DNA from 3 places in the Streptomyces sp. NPDC018026 genome. Region 3 is predicted to be linked to each of the others. Evidence: predicted binding sites of a transcription regulator. Region 3 holds the regulator's gene; each other region holds the start of a gene.
What was found. The regulator HrcA, encoded in region 3, represses chaperone genes, less so after heat shock. The targets are predictions, from matches to a motif close to TTNGCACTCNGNNNNNCNGAGTGCNAA.

Region 1 (7,409 bases), on a different contig from region 3:
CCGGGGCCATCACCCCGCGCCCTAACCTTGCGCCATGACAACGGCATTGATTACGGGCTCGACGGCGGGCCTCGGCGCCGCGTTCGCGCGGCGGCTGGCGGCCGACGGACACGACCTGGTGCTGGTGGCCCGTGACACCGAGCGGCTGCGCGAGCAGGCCACGGAGCTGCACGACCGGCACGGCATCGAGGCGGAGGTGCTGACGGCCGACCTGTCGGCGGACGCCGGCATCGACGCGGTGGCGGCCCGGCTGTCCGACCGCAGGAACCCCGTCGACCTGCTGGTCAACAACGCCGGTTTCGGCAACAAGGGCCGCTTCCTCGACGTCCCCATGGCCGACGAGCTGACCATGCTCAAGGTGCACTGCGAGGCGGTGCTCCGGCTGACCTCGGCGGCGGTGGAGGCGATGCGGGAGCGGGGCCGCGGCGGCGTCGTCAACGTGGCCTCGGTCGCCGCGTTCGTCCCGCGCGGCACCTACGGCGCCTCCAAGGCGTGGGTGGTCCAGTTCACCCAGGGCGTGGCCAAGGACCTGGCCGGCAGCGGCGTCCGCCTGATGGCCCTGGCCCCCGGCTTCATCCGCACGGAGTTCCACGAGCGGGCCGGCATGGGCACGGACAACATCCCGAACTGGATGTGGCTCGACGCGGACAACGTCGTCGCGGCGGCCCTCGCCGACCTGTCCCGCGGCAAGTCCCTGTCGATCCCCGACCCCCGCTACAAGACCCTGATGGGCGCGGCGAAGCTGGTGCCGCGGGGGCTGCTGGGCGGGATCACGTCGCGGACGGGGCGCAAGTACGGCCCGCAGTAGGGGTCGCATTAGGGGTGGCAGTAGGGGTGGCGGTGGGGGTCGCCGACCGGCTCGTCACCCGAACGTGTGGTCCGTCCCGGACCCTTCCTGGCGGGCTGCCCGCGCGACGTAGCGTCGGGTGGCTGCGCCCGCAGCGGGCGGGAGGTCGCAGGTTCGGCGAGGGAGAGGGCGGCATCGCGTGAACGCGGGCACTGGTGACCGGGGCGAACTGTTCGTCGACGGCATCGACAGGGGGCGTACGGACGGGGCGAGGTCGGGCCGGGGGGCGGTGACCGGGGGCGGGACGGTGTTGTTCTCCGACGCTCCCGGCGGCGGGTCGCCGTCGGCGGTCCCGGCCTCGGCCCGCCCCCGTGCGACCGGTGCGGCCGGTGCGGCCGATGCCGGTGCCGCCTCCGTCCCGCAGGCCCGGCCCGCCCCGCTGCCCCGGCCCGGCGGTGTCCCCGCCCGGGCCCGGAAGGCGGGCCGATGGGCGAAGGTCGCGCAGCGGATGGTGCCGCACGACCTCCAGCCCGAGGTGCTGCGCGTGGAGCTGACCGAACTCGGGGACGCGTTCCGCGCGTACCAGCGGCGCCCGGAACCGGACCTCGCCGTCCTCGCCGAACTGCACGACCGCAAGGCCCGCGCCTTCGCCCTGTGGGCGGACGTCACCGCCGACGCGTCCCTGCGGGAGGAAGCGGACCGGGCCGCGGCGGCCGCGCGGACCACCCGCGAGATGGACGCCAACCGCCGCGGCCTCCCGGTGGGCGGGGAGGGACCCGTGGTCGAGCGGCTGCTGACCCGGGGTCAGGGCGTCCACGCCCGCGAGGTGCTGGAGCACGTCCGGACCGGCTCCCCCTTCCCCGAGGCCGAGGCGCGGCTCGCGGTGCTGATGCTCACCCTGCGGGCCGCGCGCGCCGGTACCGGGAACGTCACCGGGCAGGACCTGGGCGGCTGGTTGCAGGGCGACGCCGAGCGGGTGCTCCAGGGGCTCGTCGACGTGGGCTGGCTGCTGCTGCCGCAGGACGTCACCGCCGACGACGCGCTGATGTCCCGGCCCGAGGAGCCCACCCGGATCACGGTGCCCACGCTGATTCCCACGCAGCCCCGCCCGTTCTTCTTCGGCAAGGTCACCCGGGCGCGGCTCTCGGGGTGGGCGCAGAAGGTGGTGGGCGACCGGAAGCTGCGGAAGAAGAAGGCGGGGGCCGCCACCAGGCTCCTCGCGGTGTACACCGCGGCCCACAGCCGTCCCGACGGGTGCCTGGGAGCCGTCGGCGAGGACGCCGGTCCGGCGCTGGACGAGGTCGCCCAGTTCTGCGGCCTGCGGCCCGAGGACGTCGCCGAGCACGCGGGGCTGCTGGTCGCCGCCGGCTGGCTCGCGGAAGGGGCGGACACCGCCGACGGCCGCCTGCGGGGCCGGCTCGCCGAGCGCGTACTGCCGCTGAGCGGACTGCTGTGACGGCTCGTCGCTGAGGTTCGTCAGGGGAATCGCCCCAAAGGGGCGCGGGGAACTGCGCGCGCAACCACGACGTCGCCGCACCCGGCAACGAACCCGGTGGGGCAGACGCCGACCCGGCACCAGAGCCCAGAAGCAACGGTGCCCGGCCCCCCGCAGGGGACCGGGCACCGTTCGCTCAGCTCAGCGCAGCGCTCAGTGGGCGTGGCCGTGGCCCGCGGCGGCGGCCGGCTCTTCCTCTTCCTTCTTCTCGACGACCAGGGTCTCGGTCGTCAGCAGGAGGGAGGCGATGGAGGCGGCGTTCTCCAGGGCGGAGCGGGTGACCTTCACCGGGTCGATGACGCCGGCCTTGACCAGGTCGCCGTACTCGCCGGTGGCGGCGTTGAAGCCCTGGCCCTTGTCGAGCTCGGCGACCTTGGAGGTGATGACGTAACCCTCCAGGCCGGCGTTCTCGGCGATCCAGCGCAGCGGCTCGACGGCGGCGCGGCGGACGACCGCGACACCGGTGGCCTCGTCGCCGGTCTTGCCGAGGTTGCCCTCGAGCACCTTGACGGCGTGGACCAGCGCGGAGCCACCACCGGAGACGATGCCCTCCTCGACCGCGGCGCGGGTCGCGGAGATGGCGTCCTCCAGACGGTGCTTGCGCTCCTTCAGCTCCACCTCGGTGGCGGCGCCGACCTTGATCACGCACACGCCGCCGGCCAGCTTCGCGAGGCGCTCCTGGAGCTTCTCGCGGTCCCAGTCGGAGTCCGTGTTCTCGATCTCGGCCTTGATCTGGGCGATGCGGCCCTGGACCTCGTCGCGCTTGCCGGCACCGTCGACGATCGTGGTGTCGTCCTTGGTGACGGTGATGCGGCGGGCGGTGCCGAGCACCTCGAGGCCGACCTGGTCGAGCTTGAGGCCGACCTCCTCGGAGATGACCGTGGCGCCGGTGAGGACGGCCATGTCCTGCAGCATCGCCTTGCGGCGGTCGCCGAACCCGGGGGCCTTGACGGCCACCGCGTTGAAGGTGCCGCGGATCTTGTTGACGACGAGGGTGGAGAGCGCCTCGCCCTCCAGGTCCTCGGCGATGATCAGCAGCGGCTTGGAGGCGTTGGCCTGGATGACCTTCTCCAGCAGCGGCAGCAGGTCCGCGATGGAGGAGATCTTGCCCTGGTTGATCAGGATGTACGGGTCGTCGAGGACGGCCTCCATGCGCTCCTGGTCCGTCACGAAGTACGGCGACAGGTAGCCCTTGTCGAAGGCCATGCCCTCGGTGAAGTCCAGCTCCAGACCGAAGGTGTTGGACTCCTCGACGGTGATGACACCGTCCTTGCCGACCTTGTCCATCGCCTCGGCGATCAGCTCGCCGACCTGCTGGTCCTGGGCGGACAGCGCGGCCACGGCGGCGATGTCGGACTTCTCGTCGATCGGGCGGGCGGTGGCGAGAAGGTCTTCCGACACGGCGGCGACGGCCGCGTCGATGCCCTTCTTCAGCAGCGCCGGGGAGGCACCGGCGGCGACGTTCTTCAGGCCCTCGCGCACGAGCGCCTGGGCGAGCACGGTGGCGGTGGTGGTGCCGTCACCCGCGATGTCGTTGGTCTTGGTCGCCACCTCCTTCACCAGCTGGGCGCCGAGGTTCTCGTACGGGTCCTCGACCTCGACCTCGCGGGCGATGGTGACGCCGTCGTTGGTGATGGTGGGGGCGCCGAACTTCTTGTCGATGACGACGTTGCGACCCTTGGGGCCGATCGTCACCTTCACGGTGTCGGCGAGCTTGTTGACGCCGCGCTCGAGGGCGCGACGGGCGTCCTCGTCGAACTTCAGGATCTTCGCCATGGGAGCGTGAGCCCTCTTCCGGAAATCTTGGGGTTATACGGCAACTGCGCCCCCGACGCCCGGCTTTTTATGGTCGCGGGAGCCAGGGGCGCAGCTGTAAAGCAAGGTGCTTCGGTGAAGTGAAGAGCTACTTGAGAGCTACTTCTACTTCTCGACGATCGCGAGCACGTCGCGGGCCGAGAGGACGAGGTACTCCTCGCCGTTGTACTTCACCTCGGTGCCGCCGTACTTGCTGTACAGCACGACGTCGCCGACGCTGACGTCGAGCGGAAGGCGGTTGCCGTCCTCGAAGCGGCCCGGGCCGACGGCCAGGACGACGCCCTCCTGGGGCTTCTCCTTGGCGGTGTCCGGAATGACCAGGCCCGAAGCCGTGGTCTGCTCGGCGTCGAGCGGCTGGACCACGATGCGGTCCTCGAGCGGCTTGATGGCAACCTTGGAGCTGGTGGTCGTCACGATCCGACCTCCCCCTTCGGAGATCTCACGGGGTTAACTGTCTGAGGTGGCGACCAGGTGGATCCGTCGTCGCGGGTGCCGGACCTGCCCGTCGCGTAGTTGGCACTCTCCACTGGGGAGTGCCAGAGCCGAGACTATGACTGCGATTAGCACTCGGTCAAGCGGAGTGCCAATGCCGGCGGCGCGTCGGCGGGGATTTCGGCCTGGACGGCCTCGTCCTCAAACGCCGGACGGGCTGGATTGTGCCGGTCGGCGTCGAGGAGTCAGAGGTAATTTTCCAAGTCGCCCACCCTCAGCCCCTGCTCCTCGATCGTCTCCAGCAGACGTTCCGTGCGGGCCGTCAGGTTCGTGGCCGTCGGGTGGTCCGGGTCCACGGCCACGATGTCGCCGGGGTGGAGGCGGTGGTCGCCGCGGGTGTAGGTGAGGGCGCCGTCGGCGTCGAGGGTGGCGCGCCACAGGACCAGGGCCGTGATGCCGCAGTCGGCGGCGGCGCGCAGGGTCGTGGTGTCGTACGTGCCGTGCGGCGGGCGGAAGAGATGGGCGCGGGCCCCGAAGCGGGACCTGAGCTTGCTCTGCTGGCCGCAGATCTCGGCTCGCTGGCCGGCGTAGGGCAGGCCGCGCAGGGAGCGGTGGTCCAGGGTGTGGTTCTGCAGGCTCGCGCCGAACGGGCGCAGCCCGGCCAGCTCGCCGTACGCCGGTCCGGCGACGGTGTCGGTGAGGAACAGGGTGACCGGGAGCCGCCGTTCGCGGATCAGGCCGGCGAAGGCGGGGTCGCGCTCGGCGCTGTCGTCGTAGGTGAGGAAGACGACCGGGTCGTCGGTGCGGACGTGGTCCACGACGGGCGGCAGACGACGGCCCCGGTCGGCGTCCTGGGCGGGGTCCCCGGCCGCCGCCGCGTGTTCGGCGGGGGCGGGGGCGGCGGCGATCCGGTCGCAGCCGGTGAGCGGGAGCAGCAGGAGCAGGGGCAGCAGCGGGATCAGGAGGGTGGCCGGGGCGGCGCCGGCCGGACGGAGCCGCCCCCGCCTCACAGGTAGTCCTCCAGGCGGGCCACCGCGTACCCGTCGGCGGTGATCCGGTCCAGGAAGCGGCGGACCATGTCGGTCATGGTGCCGTCCCAGTCGTTCTCGCCCCGGAAGTGGGTGAGGACGATGTCGCCGGGGTGCAGGTCCTGGTCCCACTCGCGGTACTCCCAGTGGTCGACGTACACCTCCTCGCTCCAGATCGGGGCGTACTTGATCCCGCAGGACTTGGCGGCGCGCAGGGTGTCGCGGTTGTAGTTGCCGAAGGGCGGGCGGAAGAGGACGGGGCGCTTGCCGTAGCGCTTCTCCATCACGTCCTGCATGCCGCAGATCTCGTGCTTCTGCTCCTCGTAGGAGAGCGCGGGGAGGTACGGGTGGCTCAGGGTGTGGTTGTTGAGGGTGATGCCGCGGGCCTGCATCTTCTTGAAGTAGCCGTAGTCGTCCTTGATCTCCTCGTCGGTGAGGAAGACGGTGTACGGGATCTTCAGCTCGCTCATCATCTTCAGGAACGCCGGGTCCTTCTCGGCGCCGTCGTCGATGGTGAGGAAGACGACCTTCTCCTTGGTGGGGACCGTGGTGAAGACCGGCGGGAGGCCGTCCTCCTCCTGGCCGTCGACCTCGAAGCCCTCGCGGGCCTTGATCTCCGGCTTCTTCGCGGGGGCCGCGGGGGCCGTCAGCGGGACCTTCTTCAGGTCCCAGCGCTTGGCGGCGGCGGCCAGCGCCGCCCGGGCCTCGCGAGCCTTCGCCGCGCCGTCGACCGCGCGGGCCGGGGGTGCCTGCTGACCGGGGGCGCCCCGCACGCCTTGGTCCGCTGCCTGCGCACAGCCGGCGGCGAGGGCGGCGACGGCGAGGACGGTGGTGGCACGAAGGGCCCGGGACACGCGACGCGATGCCCGACTTTTGTCATTTTGTACGACTGCTTGCATGGTGCCGGATCCTCGCAGTCCCCCGCGGCCGAACCCGGCCCGACACCGCCCCGGAGGCACACCATCCACCGACTGGCCCACAATGACCCGGTGAACGACCTCGACCTCCTCCTCACCCCCGAAGGCCGCGCGCTCCTCGACGAGGTGCGCGACACCGACCCCGTGCGGGAGTTGGCGGTCGCGACCCGGCTGCGGCGCACGCATCCCGCCGAGCTGGTGTCGGCGGCGCTCGGGCAGGCGCGGCTGCGGCAGCGGGCGGCGGCGAAGTTCGGGGCCGAGGACGCCGGGCGGATGTTCTTCACTCCGAACGGGGTCGAGCAGTCGACGCGGGCGAGTGTGGCGGCGTACCGGGCGGGGCGGTTCGCGGCGCTGGGCGTGGCCTCGGTCGCCGACCTGTGCTGCGGGATCGGGGGCGACGCGATCGCACTGGCCCGCGCCGGGATCCGGGTGCTCGCCGTCGACCGGGACCCGGTCACGGCAGCGGCGGCCCGGGCGAACGCCGACGCGCTGGGGCTCTCCGGCCTGATCGAGGTGCGCGAGGCGGATGTCACGGAGGTGGACACGGAGGCGTACGACGCGGTGTTCGTCGATCCCGCGCGCCGGGGCGGGCGGGGCCGGATCTTCGATCCCGAGGCGTACTCGCCGCCGCTGTCCTGGGCCGTGCGGGCGGCCCGTACGGCGCCTCGGGCCGCCGCGCTGAAGGTCGCGCCCGGCATCCCGCACGAGGCGGTGCCCGAGGACGCCGAGGCGGAGTGGATCTCCGACGGGGGTGACGTGAAGGAGGCCGTGCTGTGGTTCGGGACCGGCGCGGCTCCCGGAGCGGTGCGGGCCACGCTGCTGCCCGGCGCCCGCACCCTGCCCGGCAGCGGCCTGCCCGACCCCGAGGTGCGCACGCCCGGCCGGTACCTGTACGAACCGGACGGCGCCGTCATCCGGTCCCACCTGGTCGCCGA
Region 2 (7,409 bases), on a different contig from region 3:
GGCGGCGCGGTAGGCCGCCTCGCCGCCCGGGGCGTACAGGCGCAGGGCGGCGCTCGCGCGGTCCTCGCCGATCTCGCCGAGCTTGCCCGCCAGCGCGGTGAACAGGCGGCTCTCGTCCCGGTTGTGACCCACCATCAGCTCAATGTCCCGGGCCGCACCGGAGGCCAGCGCCTGCCAGGGCGCGACCGGCAGGAACTCCCCGTCCACGACCGGCGCGTACGGGGTGACCGTGGGCGCCGCCCGGCCCCAGCGGGGGACGTTGCCCGGCATCTTCGGGGCGAGGGCCTGGCCCGCCTTGACGAGCTGGTCCGGCGTGACCTCCGAGAGGTCTTCGACGGTCGGGCGCAGGCCCAGCTCGGCGGCGAGGGCGGCGCCGATGTCGGCGGCGAGGGAGGTGGAGAGGAACGTGCCCGGCACGCTCTGGGCGACGGCCCGCCGGAAGAGTCCGGCCGCGCGGGGCATGGCGAGCAGGGAGGCCACGGAACCGGCGCCGGCCGACTCGCCGAAGACGGTGACCCGGTCGGGGTCGCCGCCGAACGCGGCGATGTTCTCCTGCACCCAGACCAGCGCCGCGATCTGGTCGAGCAGGCCCCGGTTGGCGGGGGCGCCCTCGATGTGGGCGAATCCCTCCATGCCGACGCGGTAGTTGAGGGTGACGACGACGAGGTCGCCGTCGACGGCTATGCGGCGGGCGTCGTAGGCGGGGCTGCCCGAGTGCCCCATCTTGTATGAGCCGCCGTGGATCCAGACCATGACCGGACGGTGGGCGGCCGGGTCGGGCACGGGGCTCCAGACGTTGACCGTGAGCCAGTCGTCGCCCTCGGGGGCGGCCGGGCCGCCGGCGGCGCCCGCGACGCCGAGGTCCTGCGGGGGCGGCGGGCCGAAGGCGTGGGCGTCGCGCACGCCGTCCCAGGGGCGGGGGCGGCGCGGGGCGGCGAAGCGGGCGTCCCCCACCGGGGGCTGGGCGAAGGGGATGCCGCGGAAGACGGTCAGCCCGTCCTCGGTACGGCCGCGCACCGCGCCGGAGGAGGTGCGCACCACGGGTTCCACTGACTCGGCAGGTTCAGGGATCGTCATCCTCCGGACCCTACGCCGTGGTGCGCACCGCGCTCAGCTGAGGGTCTTGAGCGATGCCGCGTCGTACGGGGCGAGTTCGTCGAGGCGTCCGGTGAGGACCTTCTCGGCCCACCGCGGGTCGTGGAGCAGCGCGCGGCCGACGGCGACCAGGTCGAACTCGTCGCGTTCCATGCGGTCGAGGAGGTTGTCGAGGCTGCCGACCGGGGCGCCCTCGCCCTGGAACGCCTTGGTGAAGTCGCCGTCGAGGCCGACCGAGCCGACGGTGATGGCGGTCCTGCCGGTGAGCTTCTTGGTCCAGCCGGCGAGGTTGAGGTCCGAGTCCTCGAACTCCGGGAGCCAGTAGCGGCGGGTGGAGGCGTGGAAGGCATCGACACCGGCCGAGGCGAGCGGGGCGAGGACGGCCTCCAGCTCCTGGGGGGTCTCGGCGAGACGGGCGTCGTAGGCCTCCTGCTTCCACTGCGAGTAGCGGAAGATCACGGGGAAGTCCGGGGAGACGGTCTCCCGTACGGCGGCCACGATCTCGGCGGCGAACCTGGTCCGGGACACGGGGTCGCCGCCGTAGGCGTCGGTGCGGCGGTTGGTGCCGGACCACAGGAACTGGTCGACGAGGTAGCCGTGGGCACCGTGGATCTCCACGCCGTCGAAGCCGATGCGCTCGGCGGCCGCGGCGGACTCGGCGAAGGCGCCGATGACGTCGTCCAGGTCGCGCTGGGTCATCGCGGTGCCGGTGGGCTCGTCCTCGCCGATGCGCAGGCCGGACGGGCCGACGGCGGGGGCGTCCGGGAAGGGCTGGTCCCCGGCCTTGCGGACCATGCCGATGTGCCACAGCTGCGGCACGATCGTGCCGCCGCCCGCGTGCACCGCCTCGGCGACCTTCGCCCACCCGGCGAGCTGCTCCTCGCCGTGGAAACGCGGGACGCGGTCGCTCAGCCCGGCCGACTCGTGGCCGACGTAGGTGCCCTCGGTGACGATCAGTCCGACTCCGGCGGCGGCGCGGCGGGAGTAGTACGAGACCACGTCCTCGCCGGGGACGCCGCCCGGGGAGAACATGCGGGTCATCGGCGCCATCGCGATGCGGTTGGGCACGGTGAGGCCGTTGATCGTGGCCGGGCGGGCAAGGAGTCGGGCGGCGCGGGTGGCGACCTCGGTGGGGGTGACGGTCACGTGGGGGCTCCTGAGGTGGGTACCGGCTGGTATGTGCACGCGCATGCAACGCACTCCTACGGGAACGGGGCCGCCCCGCCGGGCCATTCCGTCCGGCGCCCGGATGTGAGACTGGCCACAGCCGGAAACGCCCGAGGGCGGCACCCCCTGTCGGGGAGTGCCGCCCTCGGTCCGTACTGGACGGTCGATCAACCGGAACCGGTCGATCAGAAGTCCATGTCACCGCCCGGCATGCCGCCCGGGGCGCCCGCCGGAGCGGCCTTCTCGGGCTTGTCGGCGATGACGGCCTCGGTGGTGAGGAACAGCGCGGCGATGGAGGCGGCGTTCTGCAGCGCGGAACGGGTCACCTTCGCCGGGTCGATGATGCCCTCGGCGATCATGTCGACGTACTCACCGGAGGCGGCGTTCAGGCCGTGGCCGACGGTCAGGTTGCGGACCTTCTCCACGACGACGCCGCCCTCGAGACCGCCGTTGACGGCGATCTGCTTCAGCGGGGCCTCCAGGGCGAGCTTCACGGCGTTGGCGCCGGTCGCCTCGTCACCCGACAGCTCCAGCTTCTCGAAGACCTGGGAGGCCTGGAGCAGGGCCACGCCACCACCGGCGACGATGCCCTCCTCGACGGCCGCCTTCGCGTTGCGAACGGCGTCCTCGATGCGGTGCTTGCGCTCCTTGAGCTCGACCTCGGTGGCGGCACCGGCCTTGATGACGGCCACGCCGCCGGCCAGCTTCGCCAGGCGCTCCTGGAGCTTCTCGCGGTCGTAGTCCGAGTCGCTGTTCTCGATCTCGGCACGGATCTGGTTGACGCGGCCCTGGACCTGGTCGGCCGAGCCGGCGCCGTCCACGATCGTGGTCTCGTCCTTGGTGATGACGACCTTGCGCGCGCTGCCCAGCAGGTCCAGCGTGGCGTTCTCCAGCTTGAGGCCGACCTCCTCGGAGATGACCTCGCCGCCCGTGAGGATGGCGATGTCGCCGAGCATGGCCTTGCGGCGGTCGCCGAAGCCCGGGGCCTTGACGGCGACGGACTTGAAGGTGCCGCGGATCTTGTTGACGACCAGGGTCGACAGGGCCTCGCCCTCGACGTCCTCGGCGATGATCAGCAGCGGCTTGCCCGACTGCATGACCTTCTCCAGGAGCGGCAGCAGGTCCTTGACGTTGCCGATCTTGGAGTTGGCGATCAGGATGTACGGGTCGTCGAGCGACGCCTCCATACGCTCCATGTCGGTGGCGAAGTACGCCGAGATGTAGCCCTTGTCGAAGCGCATACCCTCGGTGAGCTCCAGCTCCAGACCGAAGGTCTGGGACTCCTCGACGGTGATGACGCCTTCCTTGCCGACCTTGTCCATGGCCTCGGCGATGAGCTCGCCGATCTGGGTGTCGGCGGCGGAGATGGAGGCCGTGGAGGCGATCTGCTCCTTGGTCTCGACGTCCTTGGCCTGCTCCAGCAGGGCGGCGGAGACGGCCTCGACGGCCTTCTCGATACCGCGCTTGAGGGCCATCGGGTTGGCGCCGGCCGCGACGTTGCGCAGGCCTTCCTTGACCAGGGCCTGGGCGAGGACGGTCGCGGTGGTCGTACCGTCACCGGCGACGTCGTCCGTCTTCTTGGCGACTTCCTTGACCAGCTCGGCGCCGATCTTCTCGTACGGGTCCTCGAGCTCGATCTCCTTGGCGATGGAGACACCATCGTTGGTGATCGTGGGGGCGCCCCACTTCTTCTCGAGGACGACGTTGCGGCCCTTGGGGCCGAGCGTCACCTTGACGGCGTCCGCGAGCTGGTTCATGCCGCGCTCGAGGCCGCGCCGCGCCTCCTCGTCGAACGCGATGATCTTGGCCATGTGAAGTGGTCCCTCCAGGACTGGGGGTGATTCCTTCGGACCGCGCCCGCGCCCGCGACGGACGGCTCGCCGGCCTTGTGGTTCCTTCCCCACCCGGCCTGCGGGCCTCACCGACCCGGTCCTTCGTTGTCACTCTCACCTTCAGAGTGCTAACGCCAATGATTAGCACTCGGCATGGTCGAGTGCAAGCGCCTCTCGGGGATCGGGCCGCCCCGTCAGCCACCCGCGAACAGGCCGAAGGGCCCGTACCCAGCGGGTACGGGCCCTTCGGATGAAGACCGGGTGCTGCGGCGGCCGCGCGTCTCAGGCGCTGAGGCGAACCATGTCGGCCTGCGGGCCCTTCTGACCCTGCGAGATCTCGAACTCGACCCGCTGGCCTTCTTCGAGGGTGCGGTAGCCGTCCATCTGAATCGCGCTGTAGTGGACGAATACATCCGCACCACCGTCGACCGCGATGAAGCCGTACCCCTTCTCCGCGTTGAACCACTTGACGGTGCCCTGAGCCATGCCTAACTCCCCTATTACTGGCCCTTGCACAGATCCGCACTTCGCGGATCCGGGTCAGACCTCGCCCCCTCACGACTGGGGGCGTGCGCCGGAACGCGTCGACCGCGGCTGAATGTATCTGTCCAACTGCCGTCTGCAACAGGTCAATCGGACGAGAAATCTGGACGCACCCGGTCCGGAATGTAGCGAGAATTCGCCTGAATTCGGGTCAAGTCGGGTCACGCAAAGGGAACAAAAGCCGCAGAATACGCTCGCACTTTGGCTACTTCTTGTCGGGCGGGCGGCAGGAATTGACGGTTCCCGTTGTGCCGATCGGGAGCGCGTTCCCCAACTCTACCGCGCTCAACCACATGGAATTGCCCCCTCCGTTTCTCTTACGGAGAGGGCAATCAACGCTACGACACGTATCAGCCGCCGGCGACCGCCGGGATGATCGAGACGCCCGCGCCGTCCGGGGTGGCCGTCTGAAGGCCCTGCTCGAAGCGGACGTCGTCGTCGTTGACGTAGACGTTGACGAAGCGGCGCAGCTTGCCCTGGTCGTCCAGGACGCGGGCGGCGATGCCGGTGTGGTTCTTCTCCAGGTCGGAGATGACCTCTCCGAGGTTGGCACCGTCGGCGCTGACCTCGGCCTTTCCGCCGGTGTAGGTGCGCAGGATGGTCGGGATGCGAACGGTCACGCTCATGCGAGGCCAGCCTCTCGGAAGGAGTCCAGGTTCGGGCGGATGGTGGCGGTCAGGCCGGTGCCGGCCACCGCGTCGAGGGTCTTCAGGCCGTCGCCGGTGTTCAGGACGACGGTGGTGAGCGACGGGTCGAGGACGCCGTTGTCGATCAGCTTCTTCGTGACGCCGACCGTCACGCCGCCCGCCGTCTCCGCGAAGATGCCCTCCGTGCGGGCGAGCAGCTTGATCGCGTCCACGACCTGCTCGTCGGTCACGTCCTCCACGGCACCGCCGGTGCGGCGGGCGATGTCGAGGACGTAGGGGCCGTCGGCCGGGTTGCCGATGGCCAGCGACTTGGCGATGGTGTTGGGCTTCTGCGGGCGGACCACGTCGTGCCCGGCCTTGTACGCCGTGGAGACCGGCGAGCAGCCCTCGGCCTGCGCGCCGAAGATCCTGTACGGCCGGTCCTCGACCAGACCGAGCTCGATCAGCTCCTTGAGCCCCTTGTCGATCTTCGTCAGCTGGGAGCCGGAGGCGATCGGCACGACGATCTGGTCGGGCAGCCTCCAGCCGAGCTGCTCGCAGATCTCGTAGGCGAGGGTCTTGGAACCCTCCGCGTAGTAGGGGCGCAGGTTGACGTTGACGAAGCCCCAGCCCTCGCCGGCCGGGTCGCCGATCAGCTCGGAGCAGAAGCGGTTCACGTCGTCGTAGTTGCCCTCGATGCCGACCAGCTCGCCGCCGTAGACCGCGGCCATGACGACCTTGCCCTGCTCCAGGTCGTGCGGGATGAACACGCAGGAGCGGAAGCCGGCCCGGGCGGCGGCGGCGCCGACGGCACCGGCGAGGTTGCCGGTGGAGGAGCAGGACAGGGTGGTGAAGCCGAAAGCGCGGGCGGCCTCGATGGCCTGGGCGACGACGCGGTCCTTGAAGGAGTGCGTGGGGTTGCCGGAGTCGTCCTTGACGTACAGCCCACCGGTGACGCCCAGTTCGCGGGCGAGGTTGTCGGCCTTGACGAGCTTGGTCCAGCCGGGATTGATGTTCGGCTTGGTCGCCACGTCGGCCGGGACGGGCAGCAGGGGGGCGTAGCGCCAGATGTTCGCCGGGCCCGCTTCGATGCGCCCCCGCAGTTCCTCGGTGTCGTAGTCCGAGAAGTCGTAGGCGATCTCGAGGGGGCCGAAACACTCTTCGCAGGCGAAGACCGGTCCGAGCGGAACCCGGTGGCCGCATTCCCGGCAGCTCAGCGCGGCGGCGGGGCCGAGGTCGACGGCGGGGTCGGCGGGGTTCGTGGCGGTTTCGGCAGTCTGCACAGCCATGGAGGCGAGGCCCTTTCTCCTCATCTTCCTCACGACGCATCTCGCCGTGAGACGGATTTGGCACCTTCCCTAGCCGGGAGCCTCGCCACGTCCGTGTGACAAGAACCGACTGGAGGGTTGCCGGGGCTTCATCGGGCCGTATCCCTCTGCCCCTCTGGATGAGCGGTATGAAGTTGTTTCGCGGTGGTGCACGCGGCGACCCCGGCATGCGGTGGTCCCACGCGTTGTTCAAGACTGTAACCGAAGGCCAGGACGGTTGAGATAGTCGTCCGTACCGCGAGATGCATCACAATGGATCACGAAGGAGACCACGGGACGTGCTGGAAGAAGTCGAGCGCTGGCTGAACGCACGCTCCTGGTCGGCCGCGGACCGGCCGGTCCAGCACCTTCTGTCCGCCAAGCACGCCACCGGGCAGTCGGTGAGCGTGGTGCTCCCCGCCCTGGACGAGGAGGCGACGGTCGGCGACATCGTCGCGGCGATCCGGCGCGAGCTGGTGCTCCGCCACCCGCTCGTCGACGAGATCGTGGTCGTGGACTCCGGGTCGAGCGACCGCACCGCGGAGGTGGCCGCGGCGGCCGGCGCGCGCGTCGTGCACCGGGACGCGATCCTCCCCCGCATCCCCGCCGTGCCCGGCAAGGGCGAGGTGCTGTGGCGTTCGCTGCTGGTCACCGGCGGGGACATCGTCTGCTTCGTCGACGCCGACCTGCGCGAGTTCTCCGCCGACTTCGTCTCCGGGATCGTGGGCCCGCTGCTCACCGATCCGGACGTGCACCTCGTCAAGGCCATGTACGACCGCCCGCTGGCCGGGGCGGCCGGGCAGGGCGGCCGGGTCACGGAGCTGATGGCCCGCCCGCTG
Region 3 (7,409 bases):
CGGCTTCGACCACGTCAACCTCGACCTGATCTACGGCACCCCCGGCGAGTCCGACGACGACTGGCGGGCCTCCCTGGACGCCGCGCTCGGCGCCGGACCCGACCACGTCTCGGCGTACGCCCTGATCGTCGAGGAGGGCACCCAGCTCGCCCGGCGCATCCGGCGCGGCGAGGTCCCGATGACCGACGACGACGTGCACGCCGACCGGTACCTGATCGCCGAGGAGGCCCTGTCCGCGGCGGGTTACGACTGGTACGAGGTGTCCAACTGGGCCACCTCCGACGCCGGGCGCTGCCTGCACAACGAGCTGTACTGGCGGGGTGCCGACTGGTGGGGCGCGGGACCGGGTGCGCACTCCCACGTGGGGGGCGTGCGGTGGTGGAACGTGAAGCACCCGGGGGCGTACGCGGGGGCGCTGGCGGCGGGCAGGTCGCCGGGCGCGGGGCGCGAGGTCCTGTCGGACGAGGACCGGCGCGTCGAGCGCATCCTGCTGGAGCTGCGCCTGCGGGAGGGCGTCCCGCTGTCACTGCTGCGGGAGGCGGGGCTCGCGGCGTCGCGGCGGGCGCTGTCCGAGGGGCTGCTCCAGGAGGAGCCGTACGAGGCCGGGAGCGCGGTGCTGACGTTGCGCGGGCGCCTGCTGGCGGACGCGGTGGTGCGGGACCTGGTGGACTGATCACTCGGGGGAGCGAATCGGTGCGGAACGCGGGCTCGGCCCCTAACCTGATCCACAGGCTGCCGCCGACAGCACGCGGCGAATGTGGAGGGCCACGGAGATGACAGCTGTGGACGAACGTGGAGTCGCGGAGTTCTTCGCGGGGTTCGAGCCACCCGAGGGGCTCAAGGTGGAGCTTCTCCGGGGGGAAATCGTGATGATGCCCAGCCCTGATCTGGTGCACAACCGGATCGTCACTTCGCTGATGGATCAGATTCCGCACCGGCGGTGGGAACGGCTCCAGACCCAGGACGTCGATGTTGTCGACGAGGCCAGTGAGCCTGTGCCCGACCTGGTGGTCATGGAAGTCGGTGTTGGCCCGGACTCAGGGCGTCTTCTGCCGTCACAGATGATCACGATGGTCGTGGAAGTGGTCTCGCAGACCAGCGTCGACCGGGACTATGGCGTCAAACGCTTGATCTATGCTGCGGGCGAAGTGCCCGCCTACCTGATCGTCGACCCCGTCATGGCCCAGTGCGTTCTGTACTCGGAGCCGGTCGGACGAGGTGAGGGGGCTGACTACCAGGTGCAGCGGATCACTCAGTTCGGGACACCGCTGCCGCTGGAACTGTTGGACGTTGAGCTGGATACCACCGAGTTCGGCACTTACAAAGGCGTCAAGCCTCATCACCGCCCGTAACGAAGTCGATCAGCTCCTCCACCCTCCCCAGCAACTCCGGCTCCAGGTCCTTGTACGACCCCACCCGGGCCAGGATCGCCTGCCACACCGCCCCCGTGTTCTCCGACGGCCACCCCAGCGCCCGGCACACCCCCGTCTTCCAGTCCTGACCGCGCGGCACCCGGGGCCAGCCCTCGATCCCCACCGACGACGGCTTCACCGCCTCCCAGATGTCGATGTACGGGTGGCCCACGACCAGCGCGTGCTCGCTCGTCACCGCCTCCGCGATGCGCCACTCCTTCGAACCCGGCACCAGGTGGTCCACCAGGACGCCCAGCCGTGCGTCCGGTCCCGGGGCGAAGTCGGCGACGATCGACGGAAGGTCGTCCACGCCGCCCAGGTACTCCACCACCACCCCCTCGATGCGCAGGTCGTCGCCCCAGACCTTCTCCACCAGCTCGGCGTCGTGCCGCCCCTCGACGTAGATGCGCCCGGCGCGCGCCACCCGCGCCCGTGCGCCGGGGACGGCGACCGAACCGGACGCCGTACGGGAGGGGGCGGAGCGTGCCGGACCGGAGGAGGACGGGCGGACCAGCGTCACCACGCGGCCCTCCAGGAGGAAGCCGCGCGGTTCCAGCGGGAAGACGCGATGCTTGCCGAAGCGGTCCTCCAGCGTCACCGTGCCCGCCTCGCAGCGGATCACCGCGCCGCAGAACCCGGTGCCGGGCTCCTCGACCACCAGGCCGGGATCGGCGGGCACCTCGGGAACGGGCTGCGGCTTCTTCCACGGAGGGGTCAGGTCGGCGGAGTACTGGCGCATTCTGCCGACGATACGAGGAACGCCCGCGCGGTGATCAACGCGACACGCCGAACCGGGCGGCCAGCGCGTCCCGTTGGGCCCGCACGAACGCCGCGTCCACCACCGCTCCGTGACCGGGGGCGTACAGTGCGTCGTCGCCGCCCATCGCCAGCAGCCGGTCCAGCGCGGCCGGCCAGCGCGACGGTAGGGCGTCGGGCCCCGCCTGCGGCTCGCCGGACTCCTCGACCAGGTCGCCGCAGAACAGGACGTCCGGGGAGCCCGGCACCAGCACCGCCAGGTCGTGCCCGGTGTGCCCCGGGCCCACGTCGGCCAGCAGGACCCGCCGTCCACCGCCCAGGTCGAGCGGGTGCTCGCCCCGGACCTCGTGCCGGACGGGGGAGAGCGCCTCGGCCGCCGCCCGCGCCGCCCGGACGTCCAGCCCCTCCGCCACCGCGTCCGCGCGCAGCGCCTCCCGCCCCTGTCCGCCAGGCGCGAACAGCGCACCCGTACCCGCCGCGCCGTACGCGCCGTACACCTCGGCGCCCGTGAACGCCGCCGCGCCGAAGACATGGTCGAAATGCGGGTGGGTCAGCGCGAGATGTGTCACACGGCGACCGGCGAGCCGCCGCGCCCCCTCGCGCAACCGGGCGCCCTCGTCCAGGCTCGACCCCGCGTCCACCATCAGCGCCGCGTCCGCGCCGAGCACCAGCCCCGCCGTGCAGTCCCACCCCGGCAGCCGGCACCGCCCCACCCCGTCCGCCAGCCGCTCCCAGCCCAGCGCTTCCCAAGTCACCGTCACGGCGACGACGCTAACGGCTTGGTCCCGGCCTTGCCGGGGGCGTACCCCACGGCCGTACACTGGGCCGGGGAAGTCTGGCACTCGCGAGCCATGAGTGCCAGGACAGACAAGTCGGACAGGGCCAGACGGGCCGAAACGGGCGGACGACAGCTGGAGGTGCGCGCCGATGCTCAGTGAACGCAGGCTGAAGGTGCTGCGCGCCATCGTCCAGGACTACGTCGGCACCGAGGAGCCGGTCGGTTCCAAGGCCCTCACCGAGCGGCACAACCTCGGCGTCTCCCCGGCCACCGTGCGCAACGACATGGCGGCCCTGGAGGACGAGGGGTTCATCGCCCAGCCGCACACCAGCGCGGGGCGCATCCCGACCGACAAGGGCTACCGGCTCTTCGTCGACAAGCTGGCGGGCGTCAAGCCGATGACCGCGCCCGAGCGGCGTGCCATCCAGAACTTCCTGGAGGGCGCCGTCGACCTCGACGACGTCGTGGCCCGCACGGTGCGGCTGCTGGCGCAGCTCACCCGGCAGGTCGCCGTCGTGCAGTATCCGTCGCTGACGCGCTCGACCGTGCGGCACGTGGAGCTGCTCTCGCTCGCGCCCGCGCGCCTGATGCTCGTGCTGATCACGGACACCGGGCGGGTCGAGCAGCGGATGGTCGACTGCCCGGCGCCGTTCGGCGAGGCCTCGCTGGCCGATCTGCGGGCGCGGCTCAACAGCCGGGTCGCGGGCCGCCGTTTCACGGATGTGCCGGCTCTGGTGGAAGATCTGGCGGAGCCCTTCGAGGCCGAGGATCGCGGTACGGTCTCCACCGTGCTCTCCACTCTCCTGGAGACGCTGGTCGAGGAGAACGAGGAGCGGCTGATGATCGGCGGCACCGCCAATCTGACCCGCTTCGGGCACGACTTCCCCTTGGTGATCCGGCCGGTGCTGGAGGCGCTGGAGGAGCAGGTCGTGCTCCTCAAGCTGCTCGGCGAGGCGAAGGATCCGGGCGTGACCGTACGGATCGGTCACGAGAACGCCCACGAGGGACTCAACTCAACGTCCGTCGTGTCGGTCGGCTACGGTTCGGGCGGCGAGGCGGTTGCCAAGCTCGGCGTGGTCGGACCGACCCGCATGGACTACCCGGGAACGATGGGAGCGGTACGCGCAGTGGCACGGTACGTCGGACAGATCCTGGCGGAGTCGTAGGTGGCCACGGACTACTACGCCGTACTCGGCGTGCGCCGCGACGCCTCCCAGGACGAGATCAAGAAGGCGTTCCGGAGGCTCGCGCGCGAGCTGCATCCGGACGTCAACCCCGATCCGAAGACCCAGGAGCGGTTCAAGGAGATCAACGCCGCCTACGAGGTGTTGTCGGACCCGCAGAAGAAGCAGGTCTACGACCTCGGCGGCGACCCCCTCTCGCAGGCCGCCGGCGGTGGCGCGGGCGGCTTCGGCGCGGGTGGCTTCGGGAACTTCTCGGACATCATGGACGCGTTCTTCGGCACGGCGTCGCAGCGCGGGCCGCGCTCGCGCACCCGCCGCGGCCAGGACGCGATGATCCGCATCGAGGTCGAGCTGGACGAGGCCGCGTTCGGTACGACCAAGGACATCCAGGTCGACACCGCGGTCGTCTGCAACACCTGCAACGGCGAGGGCGCGGCGCCGGGCACGTCGGCCCAGACGTGTGACATGTGCCGCGGCCGCGGCGAGGTCTCGCAGGTCACCCGGTCCTTCCTGGGCCAGGTCATGACCTCCCGCCCCTGCCCCCAGTGCCAGGGCTTCGGCACCGTGGTCCCGACCCCGTGCCCCGAGTGCGCGGGCGACGGCCGGGTCCGCTCCCGGCGCACCCTGACGGTGAAGATCCCGGCCGGTGTCGACAACGGCACCCGGATCCAGCTCGCGGGCGAGGGCGAGGTCGGCCCCGGCGGCGGCCCCGCCGGCGACCTGTACGTCGAGATCCACGAGCTGCCCCACTCCACCTTCCAGCGGCGCGGCGACGACCTGCACTGCACGGTCACCATCCCGATGACGGCGGCGGCCCTCGGCACGAAGGTGCCGCTGGAGACCCTCGACGGCATGGAGGAGGTCGACATCCGCCCGGGCACCCAGTCCGGCCAGTCGATCCCGAAGCACGGCCGGGGCGTCACCCACCTGCGCGGCGGCGGCCGCGGCGACCTCATCGTGCACGTCGAGGTCACCACCCCGGGCAAGCTCGACCCCGAACAGGAACGCCTCCTGCGCGAGCTGGCCAAGCTCCGCGGCGAGGAACGCCCCACGGGGCAGTTCCAGCCCGGGCAGCAGGGGCTGTTCTCCCGGCTGAAGGACGCGTTCAACGGGCGCTGATGCCGTACGCCGTGATGCGGATGCTTCTGGCGTATGCCAACGGAAGCCCGGATTCGGACTTGTGTGGAGGACGTGACAACATGCCGTCATGTCCTCCGCACTGACCGATCTCTTCCCCTACCCGATCGTGCAGGCACCCATGGCGGGCGGCGTCTCCGTGCCGCGGCTCGCGGCCGCGGTGTCCGAGGCGGGCGGGCTGGGCTTCCTGGCCGCCGGGTACAAGACCGCGGACGGGATGTACCAGGAGATCAAACAGCTGCGGGGGCTCACGAGCCGTCCCTTCGGCGTCAACCTCTTCCTCCCGCAGCCGGAGACGGCCGATCCCGCCGCCGTCGACGTCTACGCCCACCAGCTGGCCGGCGAGGCCGCCTGGTACGAGACCGAGCTGGGCGACCCCGACTGCGGCCGGGACGACGGCTACGACACCAAGCTCGCCGTCCTGCTGGACAACCCGGTGCCGGTGGTGTCCTTCCACTTCGGCGTGCCCAGCCGCGAGGTCGTCGACTCCCTGCACCGCGTGGGCACCTTCGCCCTGGTCGGCGCGACCACCGCGGACGAGGCCCGGGCCGTCGAGCAGTCCGGCGCCGACGCGGTGATCGCCCAGGGCACGGAGGCCGGCGGCCACCAGGGCACCCACCGGGACAACCCGGAGACCGGCGGCGCCGGGACCGGCCTGCTGTCGCTGGTCGCCCAGGTCCGGGAGGCGGTGAGCCTGCCGATCGTCGCCGCCGGCGGCATCATGCGCGGCGGCCAGATCGCCGCGGTCCTCGCGGCCGGCGCGAGCGCGGCCCAGCTGGGCACCGCCTTCCTCGCCACCCCCGAGTCCGGCGCGCACGACCTGCACAAGCAGGCGCTGACCAACCCGCTCTTCGTCCGCACCGAACTCACCCGCGCCTTCTCCGGCCGCCCGGCCCGCGCCCTGGTCAACCGCTTCCTGCGCGAGCACGGCCGCTACGCCCCCGCCGCCTACCCCGAGGTGCACCACCTCACCGCGCCGGTGCGCAAGGCGGCGGCGAAGACGGGCGACGCGCAGGGCATGGCCCTCTGGGCGGGACAGGGCCACCGGATGGCCCGGGAACTGCCCGCCGGACAGCTGGTGGAGGTGCTGACGGCCGAACTCGCCGACGCCGGGACAGCGTTGTCGGGACTGTCGGGCTACGCGACGGGAGGCGGCGCCCGATGACGGCACCGGTGTTCGTGGTCGACTCCCTGCGGCCGCAGGACCTGCCCGCGGGGGAGTACGTCCTCGACGGCCCCGAGGGACGCCACGCCGTCTCCGTGAAGCGGCTGCGGGCGGGTGAGGACGTCGTCCTCACCGACGGGCGCGGCCACTGGGCCGAGGGTTCGGTGAAGGCCGCCGAGGGCAAGGACCGCCTGGTCGTCACCGTCCCGGACGGCGTGCGCGAGGAACCCGCCGAGCAGCCCCGCATCACCGTCGTCCAGGCGCTGCCCAAGGGCGACCGCGGTGAGCTGGCCGTCGAGACGATGACCGAGGTCGGGGTCGACGCGATCGTGCCGTGGGCGGCGTCCCGGTGCATCACGCAGTGGAAGGGCGAGCGCGGCCTGAAGGCGCTCGGCAAGTGGCGGGCGACCGCCCGGGAGGCGGGCAAGCAGTCCCGCCGGGTCCGCTTCCCCGACGTCGCGGACGCCGCGAGCAGCAAGCAGGTTGCCTCACTTCTGGCCGCGGCCGACTTCGCCGCCGTCCTCCACGAGAGCGGCGACGTCCCCCTGTCCGACGCCGAACTCCCCGCCTCCGGCGACATCGTGCTGGTGGTCGGCCCCGAGGGCGGGGTGTCCCCGGAGGAGTTGGCCCTCTTCGCCGAGGCCGGTGCGAACCCCTACCGCCTGGGCCGCAGCGTCCTGCGCACCTCCACCGCGGGCACCGCCGCCACCGCCGTACTCCTGGCCCGCACCGGCCGCTGGTCCTGACGGCGCCGGTCAGCCGTCCGCAGCGCGAGTGGCGGCCACCGCCGGGAACAGCTCCCGTGGCCGTTTCGTCCACCACAAGCCGTCCGAACCGGCGTCCGTCCCGCATGCGCCCACGGCAGTGAGGAGTGGCCGTATGCGCCCTACCCCCGGGTCCCCGGCCGATGGGACGCTGCCCTTCATGTGGGCAATGAGACGGATTCGGCGCATCGCTCCCGTGGCCGTCGGCGCGGC

Region 1: a site for HrcA is predicted at 4,658-4,684, ahead of groES (co-chaperone GroES). Genes of this name have one in related genera too.
Region 2: a site for HrcA is predicted at 4,236-4,262, ahead of groL (chaperonin GroEL). Genes of this name have one in related genera too.

What each region holds. Positions count from the first base shown of each region.
Region 1 is NZ_JBIRFY010000004.1:500,714-508,122, reverse strand. Features, by position in the region: gene ACH4D3_RS16490 (SDR family NAD(P)-dependent oxidoreductase) at 35-808, shown strand; gene ACH4D3_RS16485 (hypothetical protein) at 987-2,243, shown strand; gene groL (chaperonin GroEL) at 2,436-4,058, opposite strand; gene groES (co-chaperone GroES) at 4,203-4,511, opposite strand; gene ACH4D3_RS16470 (polysaccharide deacetylase family protein) at 4,775-5,539, opposite strand; gene ACH4D3_RS16465 (polysaccharide deacetylase family protein) at 5,536-6,456, opposite strand; gene ACH4D3_RS16460 (methyltransferase domain-containing protein) at 6,547-7,409, shown strand, end outside.
Region 2 is NZ_JBIRFY010000004.1:42,397-49,805, reverse strand. Features, by position in the region: gene ACH4D3_RS14195 (carboxylesterase/lipase family protein) at 1-1,077, opposite strand, end outside; gene ACH4D3_RS14190 (NADH:flavin oxidoreductase) at 1,111-2,241, opposite strand; gene groL (chaperonin GroEL) at 2,448-4,073, opposite strand; gene ACH4D3_RS14180 (cold-shock protein) at 4,377-4,580, opposite strand; gene ACH4D3_RS14175 (MoaD/ThiS family protein) at 4,988-5,263, opposite strand; gene thrC (threonine synthase) at 5,260-6,552, opposite strand; SAM riboswitch class I at 6,570-6,717, opposite strand; gene ACH4D3_RS14165 (glucosyl-3-phosphoglycerate synthase) at 6,870-7,409, shown strand, end outside.
Region 3 is NZ_JBIRFY010000002.1:545,667-553,075, forward strand. Features, by position in the region: gene hemW (radical SAM family heme chaperone HemW) at 1-673, shown strand, start outside; gene ACH4D3_RS08035 (Uma2 family endonuclease) at 774-1,352, shown strand; gene ACH4D3_RS08040 (DUF3097 domain-containing protein) at 1,330-2,151, opposite strand; gene ACH4D3_RS08045 (MBL fold metallo-hydrolase) at 2,186-2,929, opposite strand; gene hrcA (heat-inducible transcriptional repressor HrcA) at 3,096-4,112, shown strand; gene dnaJ (molecular chaperone DnaJ) at 4,113-5,249, shown strand; gene ACH4D3_RS08060 (nitronate monooxygenase) at 5,338-6,432, shown strand; gene ACH4D3_RS08065 (16S rRNA (uracil(1498)-N(3))-methyltransferase) at 6,429-7,178, shown strand; gene ACH4D3_RS08070 (hypothetical protein) at 7,357-7,409, shown strand, end outside.